Linked DNA regions of Chelatococcus sp. HY11. The protein of the gene in region 2 interacts with the protein of the main gene of each other region in a pairwise test. Links are inferred from orthologs where the notes say so. Each region holds a gene or a part of one and is shown on either strand. Other genes may lie near its edges. The genes, in order: mtgA and KIO74_RS01165.

Region 1 (3,175 bases), 2.6 Mb from region 2 along the record:
CTCGGCTGAATTGACGACGGCCGGCGCCGCCATCTCTTCATGCGCCATGGTCTGGGTCACGAGCGCAAGGTCGCCGGACCGGTGCACGTCAGCGGATCGCAGCTTGGCCGATCGCAAGGCATCACTGACATTGCGCAGCAATGCCTCCACGCTGCAGCCCTGATCAGGGACCTGCACCGCGCCCATGCGTACTCTGAGCTGGACCGCCCCTCGCCTTGTCGTCGCGGGGGTGGCCTCGACGGCGCGCGCCATGCGCTCGGCGATGCCACGAACCTGAGCCACGGGGCAGCCGCGTAGCAGTACCGCGAAGCGGTTGCTGGCATGGCGAATGATCTGGTCACGGCGACGAGCGACCTTGCCGATGCGCCCGGCAACGATGTTCAGCGCTTCGTCGGCCGCGTCGCTGCCGAACTCACCGTTCAAATCATCGAGATTGTCGAGTGCCAGAACGAGGAGTGTGAACGAAACGCCGCTGCGCACGGCCTCGCTCATGCCTGAAGACAAAGCTTCGGCGAGATGAGCCCAGTTCGTCATCACACCGGCAGCCCCCGCATCTGGCGGGCACTCCGACTGCAGATCCCTCATTTGCGCCTTCTGCGCCATCCGATCCGCCTTGGAGGCCCTGCGACAGGCCGCTCTTTCTTGATCTTGGGAACGGACGCACCGGTTCGCGCTTCCGTACCCTTCGTTCAGGGTCACTATAGCGCATGCTGTTGGGAATTGGTTAATGAAACGTCAAGAAATGAAAGGCTTGCCGCCAAATTTACACAATCTACTATAGCGAGCATCTGGAGCAGATTGCACGCAGGCTCATCGAGGAAGCAGATCGCGCAGGCACCATAAGCAAAAAGCCCGGCAGAGCCGGGCCTTTACGGTAGAAGCAGATCGCTGGGGAGTTAGGCTTCAGCGCGCGGCTTCAGCACCTGACGACCACGGTACATGCCCGTCTTGAGGTCGACGTGGTGCGGACGACGCAGCTCGCCCGAATCCTTGTCCTCGATATAGGTCGGCTGCTTCAGAGCGTCGGCGGACCGGCGCATGCCACGCTTCGATGGCGATGTTTTTCTTTTCGGAACGGCCATGACAAACTCCGCGCGATGAGCCGTGGATAAGCGCGAGCTGCTTCGGGCTCCCGGATCATCCAGCAATCAAAAGGATGCGGGCTTATACAGGGCCTTCCGCGCTCTGGCTAGCCCCTATGGCAGATTTAAACTCAAGACGTGCCGAAAGGACCGTACCTCCCGGCGCTGGCAGCAGAATGACCCCATCGGCCAGACCAACGGTCATAGTCCTGTGCAGCCAATCGTCGCGCCGGGCATGCGCGCACCGATACGGCCGGCATAAACGGACATATAGCGAGTTGGACGCCGGGCGTCGCGCTGCAGCGGGTTTGGCAGGGCTGCCGCGAGCAGGGCCGCCTCGCGACGCGACAACTGCCTCGCCCCCTTGCCGAAATAGTGCCGCGCCGCCGCCTCGGCTCCGAAGATTCCCTCGCCCCATTCAGCGACGTTGAGATAGACCTCCATTGTGCGCGGCTTTCCCCACACCACATCGACCATCATCGAGAGCGGAATTTCGAGACCTTTGCGGATGTAGGATCGCCCGGGCCAGAGGAAGACGTTCTTGACGGTCTGCATCGTGATGGTGGACGCGCCGCGCGCCGGTCCGTCGTCTCCCGCGCCATCCAGGACATCGTTCAACGCCACCCAGTCCACACCGCCATGGCCGCAGAAACGCGCGTCCTCCGCAGCGATAACCGCCCTGACGAGCTCGGGCGACATGCTCTCCAGCGGCACCCATTGCCGATCGACGGGCGCCAGGGAAAACCACCGCCCGATCATCAGCGTCGAGACCGGAGGAACGAAACGATACATGAGCGCGAGGAGGACCGGCAGCGCGAGGACGATGAAGAGAATGCGCCAAACCATCCGGCGAATGGGGAAGCGACGCTTGGACCTGCGTGTTTTCGTCGGGCCCGTGGCAGCCTCCGCTCCATCAGACGTCGCTGCCTTCTGCACGAGCAAGCGAGAACTCCTCCGGTTGTTCATGACCACCGCCGGACACCCGCCAATCGCGAACGCCGCCCTCGGACGATACGATCGTCACTGCAGCTTAGCCTACACGGGCCGCGGAAAAACAGACCGAACTGACGTAAGGGGCTGCAAAATTCCGTCAGGCATGCGAAGGACGGCCATGCGGAATGAGGACAGGCAAGGGAGCAGGGCTTGCAGAAGGACAGCCACGTCGCATTCGCGGATCGCCTGACGCAGGTCGCGGCGGCCGTTGAAAATGCCCTTGCCCGCCACCTCGCCACCGAGCTGCGCGAGGGTGAGATCGCGCGCCCCGAAAGGCTCATGGCCGCGATGCGCCATGCCGTGCTCGGTGGTGGCAAACGGCTGCGCCCGTTCCTGGTCATCGAAGCCGCCCGGCTTCTCGGACGTGACATGGACCATGCGATGAACGCAGCCTGCGCGGTGGAAGTGCTGCATTGCTATTCGCTCGTCCATGACGATTTGCCCGCCATGGATGATGACGACCTCCGGCGCGGGCGACCGACAGTTCATGTCGCCTTCGACGAGGCAACCGCCATTCTCGCGGGGGACGCCCTGCTGACACTGGCGTTCGAACTCGCGGCGACGCCGCACGGCGCCGATGACGCGCGGGTCCATCTTGAACTCGTGCGTGGGCTGGCGCGCGCCGCAGGTCTCGGCGGGATGGTCGGCGGACAGATCCTCGACCTCACGGCCGAGGGACGCTACGGCGATGCCCCGCCTGGTGAAGGTGGCATCCGTACCCTGCAAGCCATGAAGACCGGCGCGCTACTCGCCTTCTCCGTCGAGGCCGGCGCCATTCTCGGCCACGCGACAGCCGGAGAGCGCAGCGCCCTGGTGGCCTATGGCAAGGCCCTCGGCGCGGCCTTCCAGATCGCCGACGACGTGCTCGATCGAGAGGCCGACGCGGTGGCTATGGGCAAGCGCACGGCCAAGGATGCGGACAAGGGCAAGGGAACCCTGGTGGACATTCTGGGCTTGCCAGCCGCCCGCGCTGAGCGGGATGCCATTGCCGCGCAAGCGATCGCGGCGCTGTCGGGCTTCGGCCCACAAGCGGACATCCTGCGCGCCGCCGCGCGTTTCACCGCTGAACGGCGGACCTGATCACACCGGCCTGATCACAC
Region 2 (3,203 bases):
GGACCTGGTCAAAGCCCTGCTGCTCGATCCCTTCGAGCTTGAGATCCGCTCCGGCTTCGCCGACGCTGATCAGCCGCAGACCCCGCGCGCGGGCGGCATCGGCCACAGCCTTCGATTCGGGCGCGTCGGCATTGACCACGACGGCCGCATCACCCGGCAGAAGGTCCGTGAACAGACGGAGCTTGGCCTCAAGATAGGCCTCGACCGTCGGATGATAATCGAGATGGTCGCGGCCAAGATTGGTGAAGGCGCCGGCTGTGAGCCTGACGCCATCGAGCCTGTGCTGGTCGAGCCCGTGGGAAGACGCTTCCATTGCGAGGTGGGTGACCCCATCGCCGGCCAGCTGATCAAGCGTCCGGTGCAGCGCCACGGGGTCAGGCGTCGTCAGCGAGCCATAGACGGCCCCGCCCGGCGCAACGACGCCGATCGTGCCGAGGCTTGCCGCCTGGTGCCCCAGCGCCGCGAAGATCTGCCGCGTGAACTCGGCTACAGAGCTCTTGCCGCTCGTCCCCGTCACCGCGACGATCGTCTCCGGTTGGCGCGGATAGAAGCGCGCCGCGGCGAGCGCGAGCACGCGGCGAACGTTGGTCACCTGCGCGAAGACGATATCGGTCGGAACATCCGCTGGCCTTGGCCCCTCGCCGATGATCGCGACAGCGCCGCGCGCGACGGCATCGCCGGCGAAAGTGAGGCCATCGGTTTTCGTGCCCGGGACTGCGGCGAAGAGGAAACCAGGCTTCACGGCACGTGAATCGGCAGTAAGCCCGGCGATGGCGCGCCGGGCTTCACTCTCCGCGAATTGACCGGGGATCAGGTCGCCAAGCGATCTGGCGGCCTCTGACACAGGGCTCTTCATGGACCCATTCTCCCGCGTTCAGGCAAGGTCGCGCTCGTGTCCATCAGCGGATCCCCCAGGCGCCCTGACGCGCCATGGTCGGGAAGGCCACGGCAAGCGGCGCGGTGTGGGGCGGCAAGCCGAGAAGTGGGGCCACCCGCTCGATTATCTTGCCGGTGGTCACGCCCGCGTTCCAGGCAGCCGTGGTGTAGCCATAGCTCTCCGGCGTCGCCTGCGGCTCGTCATAGAGCGTCAGGAAAACATACTTCGGCTTGTCGGCCGGAGCGATCGCCATGAACGTCGTGAAGTTCTTGTTCTTGGCATAGCGGCCGTTGATCACCTTCTCGGCCGTGCCCGTCTTGCCGCCGATGTAATAGGCGCCGCTCGTTGCTTCCTCGGTCTTGCGCGCCGAACCACGCTCCGCGTTGATGCGCATGATATAGCGCATCGCCTCCGACGTCTCCGGCTTGATCACCCGGGGGGCATCCGCCTTGGCGTCCGCTTCCGAGCGCTTCAGGAAGGTCGGCTTGATGAAATAGCCGCCATTTACCAGCGCGCCGACGGCGGCTAGCGCCTGGATAGGCGCCACGGCCAGGCCATGGCCGAAGGCGATGGTGGCGGTATTGATCTCGCCCCAGCGGCCCGGCACGAGGGGCTCGGCGCTTTCGGGCAATTCGGTACGCATGCGATCCAGCTGCCCCATCTTGCGGAGGAAGGCCTTGTGGCCCTCCACTCCGACAGACAGCGCCATCTTGATCGAGCCCATGTTCGATGAATGCACGAAAACTTCCGGCACCGTCAGCGTGCGGCCCGTGCCGTGATACTCGCGAATGACCTGCCGGCCAAAGCGCATCATGCCGCCCGCGGTGGAGTAGGTCGAGTTGATGTTCGCCTTGCCGCTGTCCAGCGCCATCGCGACCGTCAGCGCCTTGAAGGTCGAGCCCATCTCATAGACGCCGACATTGAGGCGGTTGATGCGGTCCTTGTCCTGGGCGTCGACAGGGTTGCTCGGGTCGAAATCCGGCAGCGAAACGAGCGAGACGATCTCGCCGGTGTTGACGTCGAGGATCGCGGCCGCCGCCGCCTTGGCGCGAAAATACGCCATGCCCTTCACGAGTTCGTCGCGCACCGCGTGGGTGGCGCGCAGGTCGAGCGACAGGGCGATCGGCTTCATGTCGTCGGCGCTGCGGGCAAAACCAAAACCGGACAGAGCCTGCAGGCCCTGGCCATCGAGGTATTTCTCGATCCCGGCGATACCCTCGTGGTCGACATTGGCAAAGCCGAGGATATGCGCGCCGATCGGACCGTTGGGATAAACGCGCCTGTTCTCCGGAATGAAGCCGACGCCGGGGATGCCGAGACGGTGCACTTCCGCCTGCTGCTTCGGCGAGACCTCGCGCTTCACCCAGACGAAGCCGCGCTTGGTGCCGAGCCTGTTACGCAGATCTGTCGCGTTGAGATCCGGCAGCACCGCGGTCAGAAGCTCCGTCGCCTCGTCCTTGTCGATGATGTTGCGCGGCTCGGCGAAGACCGAGGCGGTTTTGACGTCGGTGGCCAGAATGACGCCATTGCGGTCGACGATATCGGGGCGTGAGGCCATGATGGCGGCCGTTGCTCTCCGATGGAACTCGCTCTGGGCCTCCGGCGCCAGCGCGAGCAGGGTGAGCCGGCCGATGATCAGCATGAAAAGCAGCGAGAAGAAGACGCCAACGAGGCCGATGCGGGCCACACCCTTGTCGGCCCGCATGTGGAAGAAGCGGCTGAGAAAGGCGATGATCGCGAGCAGGATCCGGCGAGCCCGGCCGGCAGGCGAAGGGCGCTCACCCGGCGCCACCGTAGCGTCGGAACCATACTGGCCGGAGTAAGGAGCGTCGATCGTCGGAACGTTGGACATAGGAACTCTCACCGCGCCACGGAGGGGGTGCTGGCTGCTGACGTCGAACCGGTCTGGGGCGTTGCCGTCGGTTCACCGAGGCCAAGCAACTCGAGCTTGCGTCCGATGGCATCGACCTTCGCCTGCCGTTCCGGCACGTCGCTCAATTTCGCGATCTGCTTCACCGTGAGCGGTTGCAGGTCGAGATGCCGCTTCGCCAGAACCTGCAGACGATCCGGGCGATTGAAATACTGCCACTCCGCCCGCATCACCGCGATGGCCTCTTTCTCGCGCTGGACACGCGTCTTCAGTTTGGCCACCTGCTCGGCGTAGTAGATCGTCTCATACTTGACGGAATACGCGTATCCCGCCGAGCCCACGAGCAAGGCGATGGCGATGAGATGCATGAGGCGGATCATGTACGCGTCCTTCCTCGACTGGAGCCTGGTCGCCCACTCCCCGGTCCCCCACTCTTGGACCGGGGCTTTCCGGCAC

The links.
Region 1: the proteins of KIO74_RS01165 (region 2) and mtgA interact in binary tests that used the Escherichia coli proteins (3 or more experiments, as listed by UniProt). The link is inferred for Chelatococcus sp. HY11 from one-to-one orthologs.

Annotation. Positions count from the first base shown.
Region 1 is NZ_JAHBRX010000001.1:2,846,058-2,849,232, forward strand. What follows is about bases 152-3,012. They hold mtgA (monofunctional biosynthetic peptidoglycan transglycosylase), read right to left. Parts: upstream 2,019-3,012; coding sequence 1,284-2,018; downstream 152-1,283. Other genes in these bases: KIO74_RS12980 (bifunctional diguanylate cyclase/phosphodiesterase), read right to left, coding at 152-585; rpmF (50S ribosomal protein L32), read right to left, coding at 897-1,082; KIO74_RS12995 (polyprenyl synthetase family protein), read left to right, coding at 2,226-3,012. Outside these bases: more of KIO74_RS12980, read right to left, coding at 1-151; more of KIO74_RS12995, read left to right, coding at 3,013-3,155; KIO74_RS13000 (potassium transporter Kup), read right to left, coding at 3,170-3,175. UniProt on the Escherichia coli protein: Peptidoglycan polymerase that catalyzes glycan chain elongation from lipid-linked precursors. May play a role in peptidoglycan assembly during cell division in collaboration with other cell division proteins.
Region 2 is NZ_JAHBRX010000001.1:214,700-217,902, reverse strand. The notes cover bases 315-3,203. They hold KIO74_RS01165 (peptidoglycan D,D-transpeptidase FtsI family protein), read right to left. Parts: upstream 2,730-3,203; coding sequence 900-2,729; downstream 315-899. Other genes in these bases: rsmH (16S rRNA (cytosine(1402)-N(4))-methyltransferase RsmH), read right to left, coding at 3,124-3,203; ftsL (cell division protein FtsL), read right to left, coding at 2,738-3,127; KIO74_RS01170 (UDP-N-acetylmuramoyl-L-alanyl-D-glutamate--2,6-diaminopimelate ligase), read right to left, coding at 315-856. Outside these bases: more of KIO74_RS01170, read right to left, coding at 1-314. UniProt on the Escherichia coli protein: Essential cell division protein that catalyzes cross-linking of the peptidoglycan cell wall at the division septum. Required for localization of FtsN.